One region of the Cupriavidus sp. UBA2010 genome, then DNA from elsewhere that is predicted to be linked to it. Evidence: predicted binding sites of a transcription regulator. Region 1 holds the regulator's gene; the other holds the start of a gene.
The links. The regulator LexA, encoded in region 1, represses DNA repair genes until DNA is damaged. The targets are predictions, from matches to a motif close to ACTGTATNNNNATACAGT.
Positions count from the first base shown of each region.

Region 2: the regulator LexA is predicted to act here: its motif matches at 5,139-5,156, upstream of dinB (DNA polymerase IV).

Region 1 is NZ_DDCI01000012.1:196,361-202,820, reverse strand. Features, by position in the region: gene B2246_RS08340 (replicative DNA helicase) at 1-574, opposite strand, end outside; gene rplI (50S ribosomal protein L9) at 695-1,147, opposite strand; gene rpsR (30S ribosomal protein S18) at 1,178-1,456, opposite strand; gene priB (primosomal replication protein N) at 1,460-1,759, opposite strand; gene rpsF (30S ribosomal protein S6) at 1,780-2,154, opposite strand; gene B2246_RS08315 (asparaginase) at 2,272-3,273, opposite strand; gene lexA (transcriptional repressor LexA) at 3,479-4,135, shown strand; gene B2246_RS08305 (hypothetical protein) at 4,259-4,432, shown strand; gene B2246_RS08300 (hypothetical protein) at 4,549-4,824, opposite strand; gene B2246_RS08295 (bifunctional aspartate transaminase/aspartate 4-decarboxylase) at 5,094-6,460, shown strand, end outside.
Region 2 is NZ_DDCI01000015.1:119,320-125,779, forward strand. Features, by position in the region: gene B2246_RS11490 (hypothetical protein) at 206-700, shown strand; gene B2246_RS11495 (cellulose biosynthesis regulator YedQ) at 762-2,534, opposite strand; gene B2246_RS11500 (MFS transporter) at 2,679-3,875, opposite strand; gene dinB (DNA polymerase IV) at 3,936-5,117, opposite strand; gene rarD (EamA family transporter RarD) at 5,233-6,147, opposite strand; gene dctP (TRAP transporter substrate-binding protein DctP) at 6,298-6,460, opposite strand, start outside.

The sequences.
Region 1 (6,460 bases):
TGGTGGAGTCACGGTGGTAAAGCTCGTCGATCCGCTCGACCACCTGCGTCAGCAGCGGCTGGATCTCCTGGAAGCCCTTCTGGCCACGCGCGCCCTCTTCGGCAATGGCGAATACTTTCGACTCGGCTTCGTCGAGCAGCTCGCGCACCTCACGCCCCTTGGGCGCGAAGGCCGCCGACGCGATGTCATCGGCGACGGTCACGAGCTTGCGCAGCACCGCACGTTCGCGCACGATTTCCGCGTAACGACGGATATTGGCCGCACTCGGCGTGTTTTGCGCCAGCGAGTTCAGGTAAGCCAGCCCTCCGACCTCCTCGGCCTTGCCGGCTCCCTGGAGCATCTCGAAGACAGTGATCACGTCGGCCGGCTTGGTCGCCGAGATCAGGCGGGCAATGCTCTGAAAGATCAGCCGATGGTCGAAACGATAGAAATCGGCTTCGGAAATGAAGTCGGCAATCCGGTCCCAGGCGGCGTTATCCAGCAGCAACCCGCCAAGTACCGATTGCTCGGCCTCGATGGAATGCGGTGGAACCTTGAGACTGTCTAGTTGGGGATCTGCGGCGGGCGCGTTCATGGGGGGCAATTATAGCGGCGCTGAAGGCCGCGCAAACAAAAAAGGCAGGAGCGCAGCTCCTGCCTTTTTGTGCATCGCGTACGCCAAACCGAGCTGGCGCACTGCTTCGCGGGGTACGGCTTAGACGTGCTCGCCCAGAACGGCCACGGTCACATCCACCACCACGTCGGTGTGCAGAGCAACGCTGACCGGGTGGTCGCCAACAACCTTCAGCGGGCCGGACGGCATGCGAACCTGAGCCTTCTCCAGCTTGAAGCCTTGGCCAGCCAGGGCTTCAGCGATGTCGGCGTTGGTCACCGAACCGAACAGACGGCCGTCCACACCCGACTTCTGGGTGATCTGGACGGTCAGGCCGTTCAGCTTCTCGCCTTCAGCTTGAGCGGCAGCCAGCTTTTCGGCGGCGGCCTTCTCCAGCTCGGCGCGCTTCACTTCGAATTCGGCGATGGCGCTTTGCGTTGCGCGGCGTGCGCGCTTGGTCGGGATCAGGAAGTTACGAGCGTAACCGTCCTTCACGCGAACGATGTCACCCAGGCTACCCAGGTTGATGACTTTTTCCAGCAGAATGACTTGCATCGTGTATTTCTCCTTGCGGTCCTGGGACTATCAGTTCTTGTGCAGGTCGGTGTACGGCATCAGCGCCAGGAAGCGGGCGCGCTTGATGGCCGTATCCAGCTGACGCTGATAGTGAGCCTTGGTACCGGTCAGGCGAGCCGGCGTGATCTTGCCGTTGTCGCCGATGAAGTCCTTCAGCGTGTCCAGATCCTTGTAGTCGATCTGTTCGACGCCAGCCACGGTGAAACGGCAGAAGCGCTTGCGCTTGAACAGCGGGTTCTGTTGCTGAAAGCGCTTCTTGTTCTTGTTGTCACGTTTGACGAATGCCATGATTCAATCCTTTTCGAATGCTTTACATCGAGTGATGTGAAAGACCAGTGTCCTGCTGTTGCGGTGCTTGCGGGCCAGAAAGCCTTCGCAATCGAGCAGCGTATCGAGCGGCAACCGCTCAAGCTGCTGGCCAATGGCGCCAATGCCCATGGCCACGATTGCGAACTCCACCTGCCGGGGCGTTTCCGCCTCCAGCGCCTCGCCGGCATGCTGCAGAATGCAGTTGACGACGGGCACTCCGGCCGGCGTATAGCGCAACGCCTCTCGCTCGACGAGCGTGGCGATCAGCCGAAGCTGGTTCACCGCGACATAGCAGTCCGCTCTCAGGCGGGCTGGCCTTCCGTGGTCGTTTGCGCGGCCTTGCGGGCTTCTTCGCGCTGCACTTCCTTCATCATCGGCGAAGGAGCAGTCTCGGCCTTCTTGGTCTGAACGATCAGGTGACGCAGCACGGCGTCGTTGAACTTGAACGCGTGTTCGAGTTCAGCCAGCGTGTCCTTGCCGCATTCGATGTTCAGGCAAACGTAGTGAGCCTTGGCCAGCTTCTGGATCATGTAGGCCATTTGACGACGGCCCCAGTCTTCCACGCGGTGAATCTGGCCGTTTTGCGACGTGACGAGCTGCTTGTAACGCTCGATCATCGCCGGCACTTGTTCACTCTGGTCCGGATGGACGATAAATACGATTTCGTAATGACGCATTGACGCTCCTTTTGGGATGAGCCACCCGGGCGTCACGTCCGGTGCGGCAAGGTTGAGTAGCCCGCGAGTATAGCCCGGAAAGGGGCCTTCGCGCAAGAATTCGGCGCCCGGCCTGCCTCAGTACCGCTCGAAGAGCGCCTGAAGCCGGGCCGCATCGCGCCCCAGCGAAGGGTCGTCAGCCAACGCCAGCAGCAGCAGCACGCGCGCCTTGTAGGGGTTGAGGTCACCCGACGAGACGAATACGCCACCTGTCGGTCGCGGCGGTGCGGGGATTGCCACATGACCAGCACCGGTACGCGAACTACGCGCCACCGCTATACCACATGCCGCGGCGTCGACCAGCGCGGCCGTCAGCGTTTCGTGCACGGAACCGTTGCCAGCCGCGGCCACGACGAACCCTAGCACGCCTGCGGCCACCATCGCGTCGATAGCTACCCTCCCCGGCTGCGCATAGCTGGCGACGATCTCCACCAACGGCCATACAGCGGGCACCGGCAAGCGCGGCGCCTGACCAGGACCCGGGGTGCGCGAGAAATGGACGTAGGTATCCTGCACAAAGCCAAGCGGACCGGCAACTGGCGAATGGAAAGCATCGACAGCCGACGTATGCGCCTTGACGACATCACGCGCGGCATGAATCTGCTGATTCAGGACCACGAGCACACCCTTGCCAACCGCCGCCGGGCTTGCCGCCACGCGCACCGCATCGAGCAGGTTCAGCGGCCCGTCAGCCGAAAGCGATGTCGATGGGCGCATGGCCGCAGTCATCACGACAGGCAACGGGCAAGCCTGCGTCAGATGCAGGAACATCGCCGTCTCTTCCAGCGTGTCAGTGCCATGTGTGATCACGATTCCGGCGACATCGGCCTGCGCGGACCAATACCCGATTCGCGCGGCAAGCAACCGCCAGAGATCGAACATCATGTCCTTGCTGTCCACCTGCGCCACCTGCTCCGCTTCGACCCGCGCCACATCTGCCAGCGCGGGCACTGCCTGCACAAGTTGCGATACAGGTACTGTCGCAGCCTGATAGTGCGCGCTACTGGCAGGATTAGCGGACGAACCGGCGATGGTGCCGCCAGTCGCGAGCACAACGATACGAGGCAGGAGTACGGACATGGACGGGGTTGACGGAGCTTGAAGGCGGGCCGATTGTAACTGCGCGAACGCCTGGCCGAACCCGTGGCAAACCCGTGGGCCTCACCCCACGGAACTACTCGTGTTGAGCCGGCTGCGCAAAATGTGCTTGCACTTCACCCGATACTGTATAAAATCACAGCATACTGTTTAAACATACAGTGCTTCGGCACAAGACCTGCGACCCATGGCGACCCTGACACCCCGGCAGCAGCAGATTTTCGACCTGATCCGCGACACGATCCGCAACACGGGCTTTCCGCCCACTCGTGCTGAGATCGCCGCCGAATTCGGCTTCTCCTCCCCCAATTCGGCCGAGGAACACCTGCGGGCTCTGGCGCGCAAGGGCGTGATCGAGCTGACGCCGGGCGCATCGCGAGGCATTCGCCTGAAGGTGACGCGTAGCGACTCTGAACGACCCGATCAGTTCTCGTTACCGATGGCGGGTGTGCTGCAACTGACATTGCCATTAGTCGGTCGTGTCGCAGCTGGCAGCCCGATTCTGGCTGCCGAGCATATCGACCGGCAGTATCAAGTCGATGCCTCTGTCTTTGACGAGCGCCCCGACTATCTACTTCGCGTTCGCGGCCTGAGCATGCGCGACGCCGGCATTCTGGATGGCGACCTGCTTGCCGTGAAGAAAGCCAGCGAAGCTGCGAACGGTAAGGTTGTCGTCGCCCGTCTGGGCGATGACGTCACCGTCAAACGCTTGAAGAAACGCGGCGATACGATCGAGTTGATCGCCGAGAACCCCGACTTCCAGAACATCGTCTTGCATGCAGGACGTGATGAGTTCTCCCTGGAGGGTATCGCAGTTGGCCTGATCAGATCTTCAGGCTTCTGACTCTCCGGACCCAGGCAGCTGGCCACCTGCCCCGGTCACCCGCTTTTGCTTTGCCAACGCCGCCCCGTCCTTTACGGACGACGGGTGCGGACTTCTGCTGAACGCAAATTACGAGGTGTTGCCATGCTGCAATCCGAAACCGTCGCATCCCGCCGTCCGGTCAAGCCGGTCCCCTTCCGCCAGATCAAGGGCGTTCGCGTCTACCAGGGCACCCATCGCCGCACCATGGTCGGCAATATGGCCGCCATCTGCCGAATGCTCGAGCTTGCTGAACCCTCCTCGAAAACTCTTGATTGAGGCAGCCCGCTCTCTTCTGTCACCATGCACTGCAGCGCATTGCTGCATGTACGGGCGATGATGGCCCCGGGACCCGACGCTGATCGGGGCCCGACCATCATCAATCTGACTCGACATTAATCGGCCAACGGCGCGCCGAACCAATCGGACGCGAGGTCTGCCTCAAAGGCAGCCAGCCAGGTCGCAGCCCCGCCAGCGCCTCCTTTGTATTTCTGCAACTGACCGCCGACCACGCGTTCGACAGTCACCATATCCGCAGCAGCCCCCTCCCCCGGATTGAGCGCGTTCGCAACCGCGAATTCGAAATCCTCGGGGACGAATCCGTGCCTGGCGCAAATGGACTCCAGAGCCTCCCGCACATCGGGAGAGAGTTCGTGAAATCTGAGCGTCATCCTTCTCCTCCGCAGCATCTGCAATTCCTGATCTTTACAGATTACTTGCCCGATTTCGCGACGTCGCGCATTTTCCTAGCCATTCGTAGTTCTTTGGGCCAATGAAAATTTCTCGCTCTCCGGCTAGGGTAACAACCGAGAACGTCGATCGTGGCGGAAAGCGCCAACCCAGCATGGTTTTGCCCCATTCGATCCGACGATGACGAGAGGTTGAAGCCTTTCGTCCCTCCCACGCCCCTATACCGCACAGCACCTTCAGGAGATGCACGATGGCCAAGCACGATACGTCAGGGCTCGCCAGCCTGTCGCCTTTCGAACTCAAGGACGAACTCATCAAGTTGGCAGGAAGCGTATCGAATCGCCTGATGCTAAACGCCGGGCGAGGTAATCCGAATTTTCTGGCAACCATCCCGCGACATGGTTTCTGGCAGCTCGGCCAGTTCGCCATGATCGAATCGGAAAGGTCATTTTCGTATTTGCCAGAAGGTGTCGGCGGTTTCCCGCGACGCGCAGGTATCGAGGAGCGGTTCGACCTTTATGCCCGCGTGCACAAGGACGTTCCCGGCGTCAAGTTCCTGACCGGGGCCGTATCGTATGTGCGCGACCAGCTCGGTCTGGATGGCGGTGATTTCCTGTACGAAATGTGCGAAGGGATCCTGGCCTGCAACTATCCGGTTCCCGACCGGATGCTCCGACTGAGCGAGAAGATCGTCAAACAGTACATCCGCAAGGAAATGATTGGCGCGCATCCGTTCCTGGGCGATTTCGACCTGTACGCCGTGGAAGGCGGAACCGCCGCGATGACGTACCTCTTCAATTCGTTGAAGGTCAATCATCTGATCAATCCCGGTGACACGATCGCACTGGGAATGCCGATCTTCACGCCGTATATCGAAATTCCGGAACTGGCCGAATACCACCTGACCGAGGTTTCGATCGATGCCGACCCCGCAAGTGGATGGCAGTACCCGAAGAAGGAACTCGACAAGCTGCGAGATCCCAAGGTTAAGGCGTTTTTCCTGGTGAACCCCAGCAATCCGCCTTCCGTAAAAATGAGCGATGAAAGCCTGAAATACATCGCCAGCATCGTTGAAGAACGCCCAGATCTGATTCTCCTGACAGACGATGTGTACGGTACCTTCGCCGACAATTTCGTCTCGCTGTTTGCGATGTGTCCCAAGAACACGCTCCTGGTGTATTCGTACTCCAAGTACTTCGGTGCCACTGGCTGGCGCCTCGGCGTTATTGCCACCCACAAGTCGAATCTCTTCGACGAGCAACTGGCGAACCTACCCAAGAATATTCAGAAGGATCTGAACAAGCGCTATTCCTCCATCACCACCGAACCGGAGAAGCTGCCCTTTATCGACCGAGTGGTTGCCGACAGCCGCACGGTGGCACTGAACCATACCGCCGGTCTTTCCACGCCGCAGCAGGTGCAGATGGTGCTGTTCTCCCTGTTCTCGCTGATGGATTCCGCCGACCACTACAAGCAAACCATGAAGCGGCTGATCAGAAGCCGCAAGGCCGCGCTCTATCGCGGCATGGGCGTTGCGCCGGAACCCGTCGACGAGAACGTGGTCGACTACTACACGCTGCTCGATGTCGAACAAATGAGCCGCGAAGTCGGCGCCGA
Region 2 (6,460 bases), on a different contig from region 1:
GCCGCTGTCGCATTTCGGCATCGCCGGCTGGGGGGGAAATCTGATCTAAACATCTTTGACTTGGCGGCCGACATACATCTCACTACGATGGATTTCAGTTGCCTGCCGCACGGACGGAGCAATGACAAGAACGATCCGGACCGACGCACGACGATGCGAATCGGCCGATAAAACAGAAGTTTCAATGGGTGTCACTGGGGTCAAGATGGATACGATAATCAAGGCGTCGGACGGCTGGGTGCCGGAACTCGGCGCGGCAAGCGATCGCGGCCTGTGGAAGAGCACCATGGCGGCGGCCAACCAGGCGCTGGAAGCGGCCAAAGGCATGCAGGCGGCCGTCAGCCAGTCGCTCAAGCTCCAGCGCAAGATCACCGCGCTGCGTGACGAACTGCACCGCATGGAAGCCGAACGCGATCTCTATCGCGACCTGCATTCCCGCACGGTCGACGAACTCAATCACACGCTCGACCTGAGCCCCGACGAATGGCAGCGCCTGCGCGCGGAAAACGAGACGCTGCAGATCCGCCATCGCGCCTACAAGCTGCTGGTGCAGCACTACGCGCGCAACGGCCTGGCGATTGAACCCGCAGTCTTCGCCGAGCAACGCAGCCGCGTTCAGCAACACATCCTGTTTCAGCGTCGCAAAGGGATTCCGGTGTCGGTCATCACTGCCGACGACATCGCGTTTCTCGTGCGCTGAGTTGAAATGCGCCATGGATTTGCGCGGGGCGCACTTGCCGTATCCCCGCGCAAGGAGCTGGTCATGAACTGCCTTGTCGCTGCATCGATGGCACCGCTGCACTACCGGCCGGCGCATCCGGCGCATCCGTCGCGCATACCCGATTACGCCCCGCTTCCTTGGCGACATAGAGCCGGCGGTCGGCCACTGCCAGCATGGCGTCGAGTGTCTGGCATCCGTCGGTCCCGGCTTCTGCAACACCAATAGACACGGTGAAGCGGATGCGTCCGTCGCCCGCCTCGGGGTGCGGCGCGTCGGGTGCCGCCTCGACGGACGCGGCTTCCACGGCCAGGCGCAAGCGCTCGGCCGCGGCCACGGCTTCAGCCGTCGAGGCGCCCGGGAGCAGCACCGCGAATTCCTCGCCGCCAAGGCGAGCTGGGAAGTCGACCTCGCGCAATTGCTTGCGCAGCAGGTCCGCCATCGTCACGAGCACGCAGTCGCCGCTGGCGTGGCCCCATTTGTCGTTCACGCGCTTGAAGAAGTCAATGTCGAGCATCAGCATGGCCAGCGGCGTGCCATCGCGCTGCCGGCGGGCCGTCTCCTTTTTGAACTGTTCGCTAAAGCGGCGCCGGTTGGCCAGTTGCGTCAAGGGATCGGTCTCGGCCATCTGCTGGAGTTTCCTGCCGGCGGCCAGATAGTGGTCAAACAGCAGCGTCACCACACGCAGCGTGACATACATCAGCACAGGTAGCAGGAACCAGATCGTCAGCAATGGCAAGCTGAGGCGCCGGGCCACCGTCGCATAGACATCGTATTCGTCGAGCGTGTCCACCATTAGCCAGTTTCCGGCACTGCCCACGCGCTGGAAGTACACATACTGGCCATTGACGTGCCGCATGCCCGTGCCTTGCGAGATGAGGTCCGACACCGCCGTATTGCGCAGGTCCCCGGCGAAATCGTCGGGCCAGCGCAGATTGGTCTTGCCTCCGGTCTGACTCGAGACGATGACATTGCCGTTGCGGTCCAGCAGGTAGCGATGAGACCCCAGGATCTCCGGCAAGCCAATCAGGTCACGCAGACGGCGAATCTCCAGGTCCACGGCCACCACGCCACGGAAGCGTTTGGCGACGTAGACCGGCACGCTCAGTGTCGTGCGCAGTTGCGTGCTTTCGAATTGCGTGTAGACCTGCGCCCAGCGCATTTCGTGGCTGGGGTCGCGATCGGGAAGCAGGCTGCGGTAATAGTCGATCCCGCTAAAGCGTTTGATCAGGGCAGGAGCCCGGTCCGGTGGCAACGCGGGATATGTCACGTAAAAGCCGTTACTCGAGATGAACGTCACCGTGCCATCGGGACGGTCGCTGCGCTGGCTGACGCCCAGCACATGGCTGAGCTGACGCGCGGCCTGCAGATCCGCCCGCAGGTCCTCGTCGCGGCGTTCGAAACCTTGCAGTCCTTTCAGGGTCTGGGGCGACACCCCCACGATCGGCGCGTCGCCAAGCGGTACCTGCAATTCCCAGACAGGTTCATTGCGTGCCGCATAGGCACGTTCGACATCGCCGTCAGTAGACGCTTTCGTACCCTGCTGGAGTTCGAGAAGCTGCTGCGCGTAATCGCGCACGAACGATAGCTTGAACCGTTCCGCATTGATAACCGCTTCCGCGCCAAGTGCGCGCAGCGCCAGGTCGTGTTGATGCAGGATCAGGACGCGCTCGCGCAGCAGGTACAGGTCGCGCATCGCCACGACAAGCATCAGCAGCATCGCCAGGCCAAATCCCACCACCACCACGCGCTGCGGATATATCAGTGCCGCACGCGGCAGCCAGCGCGGCCGCGGAAGCAGTTTGTGCCATGCCATTGGACGTCTCCGGCAAGCCCGCATCTTGCGGGTACTGCGACGACGGATTCAGGAATGATGGTACCGATATGCTGGCACAGTGTAGAGCACACGACGACGTCTGGTGCATGGGAGACGAGCGTCTTCCGTCTGATTCAACCGCGGTCAGGTGCTTGCAGGCTCGGTTCGGAAATAGAGCAGGGCGACGGCCGGCAAGGCGAAGCCGATCCAGCTCGCCAGCGGCCAGCCGGCACGCGCATAGGCCCATGCGCCAACCGACGAGCCAATCGCGCCGCCGACGAAGAAGATGGCCATGTAGAGCCCATTCAGGCGGCTGCGATGCTCCGCGGACAAAGAGAAGATCGCGCGCTGCCCGATCACCAGGTTGGCCGACACGGCAAAGTCGAGCACGATGGCCGCGACGGTCAAGGCCACTAGTGACATGAGCGAACCTTCGGCGCCGATGCGGCTCAGCAGGAAGGAGCCAGCGCCAAGCGCCAGTGCGATGGCGGTCATCTGGCGGCTGTGGCCACGATCGGCATAGCGGCCGGCCATCGGCGCGGCAATCGCGCCGGCCACGCCCACGAGCGCGAACACGGCGATGCCGGTCTGGGACATGTGGAAGGCAGGCCCGGCCAGGTACAGCGGCGTGGTGGTCCAGAACAGGCTGAATACGCCGAACATGCTTGCCTGGTACATCGCGCGCCGCCGCAGCACCGGCTGCGTGCGCAACAGGTGCCCCATCGAACCAAGCATCTCGACATAGTTCACGCCGGGCGCCGGCTGGCGCTGCGGCAGCTTGCGCGACAGCACCACGCCAAGCAGCACCATGGCCACGGCCGACGCGGCGAAGATCGTATGCCAGCCGAACAGGTCCGCCACCAGGCTCGATACCGGGCGCGCCAGCATGATGCCCATCAGCAGACCGCTGGTCACGTTGCCGACGGCCCGGCCGCGCGCATGTTCGGGGGCGAGGTGTGCCGCGAACGGCACCAGTACCTGCACCGCCACCGAGCACAAGCCTATTGCGCAACCAGCGATCAGGAACACGCTCGCGTGGGTAGCCAGCGCCGCCGCGACCAATGCCACCGCGCAGCCGGCGATCAGCGTCAGTACAAGCTTGCGGTTCTCGACGATATCGCCCAAAGGCACCAGCAGCAGCAGCCCCACGCAATAGCCGATCTGGATCAGCGTGACGATCAGGCCGGCGATCTCGGGAGAAAGCTGGAGCGCCCGCGCGATCGGACCGACCAGTGGCTGGGCGTAGTAGAGATTGGCGACGATCATGCCGCACGCGGTGGCCAGGAGGGGAGTGATCCAGGCAGCAGGGGCGTCGGCGCGTTGGGCGGTGGCGGATGTCATGGCCGCCGATTCTACCGGGACATAGATAGGCCCGTATGACACAGGGGATTCAAACCCGCTTCAACGGAAAACAGGGGAATCCGGCTCGGCGTCGAAGCGCAATTCCTCCTGGACCGGCGCGGGGTCATCGCCCTGATCGGCGGCCGGGATCAACGCGCTGACGCGTACGCCGAGCAGCCGGATGCGTCGTTCCAGCGGGATACGTTTGAGGCACTCGGTGGCGCCATGCCGGATCGTCGCGCCGTCCGCGGTGTGGGCGGTCAGCGTCAGGTCGCGCGTGACGGTGTGGAAGTCGTCGAAACGCAGCTTGATGCCGACGGTGCGCCCCACATAGCCCTTGCGCCGCAGATCTTCGGCCACGCGCATGCAAAGCCGGGTGAATTGCTCGGACAGTACGGGACGATCGCTGCGCGGATGCAGATCACGCTCGAACGTGGTTTCGCGGCTCATCGACTTGGGTTCGGAGCTGACCACGACCTGCCGCTCGTCGCGCCCATTCGCCACTTCGGCCAGCCAGCTTGCGTAATTGCGGCCGAAATGGGCCTGCAGCAGCGCGGTGTCGGCCTCCGCCAATTGCCCCACGGTCTCGATGCCGATCGCCGCCAGCTTTTCCGCCGCCTTGGGGCCGATGCCATTGACCTTGCGGGCCGCCAGCGGCCAGATTCGTGTCGGGATATCGGCCGGCGTCAGGATCGTCAAGCCGTCGGGCTTGTCGAGTTCGGAACCGATCTTGGCCAGCAGCTTGTTTGGCGCCACGCAGATCGAACAGGTCAGCCCGGTGGCCGCGTTCACGGCTGCCTTGATGCGGGCCGCCACATCGCGCGCCTCGCCATCAACATCAGTCAGATCGATATATATCTCGTCGATTCCGCGGTCTTCTATTTGTTCGGTGAATGATCTGACTGCAGCCTTGAACAACCCGGAGTAACGCCGGTAGGCGTCGAAGTCGGTCGGCAACAGGATTGCGTCGGGTGCGAGCTTGGCAGCCTTCATCATCCCCATGGCGGAGAACACGCCAAGCGCGCGGGCCTCGTAGGTGGACGTGGTCACGACGCCGCGTCCGGCGTAATCGCGCAGACGCGCATAACGGCGTGTGCCGTCGGGCAGGACCTCGGGCACGGCGTTGCGACCGCCCCCGATCACGACGGCCTGGCCGCGCAAATCCGGGTAGCGCAACAGTTCGACGGACGCATAGAAGGCATCCATGTCGAGATGGGCGATGCGCCGTGCGGATAAGGACATGGACGAAAGGGAGAATCGAGCACTGTATAAACGTACAGTATAGTGCCGCGCCCGGATTTTGCGGAGGGCCTGTCAGCGGCCTCTCTCGCAAACCATCAATTTAATAGATTTAAATTCATGTACTTTCACCGACTTCATTCTTAACGCTAATAGTTTTCCGCTGCAGCAGCTTGCTGACAAGCAGGCCTTCGGCCGCGTAGATGGCCAGCGATACCCAGATCAGCGCATAGCCAATCTGCTTTTGCGGCGGAAACGGCTCGTGATATAGCCAGATGCCGAGCGCCAGTTGCAGTGTCGGGCCGGCGTACTGCAGCAGCCCGAGCAACGACAGCGGAATGCGCCGCGCGCCTGCCGCGAAGAACAGCAGCGGCACGGCGGTAATCGGACCCGCCATTGCCAGCAGCACCTGCGTACCCGGTGCTGCGGCGCGCGTGGTGTCCTGACCCGTCAGAAACAGAAAGGCGAGCGCGGCGGCGGCAAACGGAAACAGCAGTAGTGTTTCCAGCGACAGCCCTTCCAGCGCCCCCAGGGCACCGGTCTTGCGCAACAGTCCATAGCCGCCGAACGATGCCGCCAGGCCGAGCGCGATCCACGGCAGCTGCCCGGCCGTCACCGTGAGCCAGATCACCCCCGCCGCAGCAATCGCGATCGATAGCCATTGCACGGGGCGCAGCCGCTCGTGCAGCAGCAACACGCCAAGCAGCACGCTGAACAAGGGATTGATGAAGTAGCCCAGGCTGGCGTCGACCACCCGATCGGCGGAAACGGCCCAGATATAAAGGAACCAGTTGCAGCAGAGCAGGGCCGCGCTGGCTCCGAAATTGAGCACCAGGCGTGGATTGGCCGCCACCTCGCGAAGCCAGCCGAAATGCCGGCGCCACAGCAGGATCGCCCCAAGAAACACGAGCGACCACACCATGCGATGCAGCAGGATTTCCAGCGGCGCAACGCCGTGCAGGGATTTGATGTAGAGGGGCAGCAGGCCCCAGATGATGTACGCGAGCAGCGCGTAGAAGATGCCGAGTTGCATGGGGAAATGTCCCGGGTAGATGTCCGGTTGTGGGCGGATTCTACCGGGGCGGGAGAAAGCGCGTGTGAGCGCCTTGCGGGCGTGGCTAGCGGATAAAGTGCCGGCCCTCTCCACTCGCCCCTCTCCGCGCGGGAGAGGGGCGTTTGCTGCTTACAGCTTGCGGGCGAAGCTGAACTGCGAGAATGCCTGCTCGGCCACGTTGAACCACGCGGCTTCGTTGTTACGGAACACGCGCCAGTCGTCGAAGATCTTCTTGAACGACGGGTTCTTGGCGCTTTCGTCCGCGTAGGCTTCCTGGGTGGCCTTGAAGCAG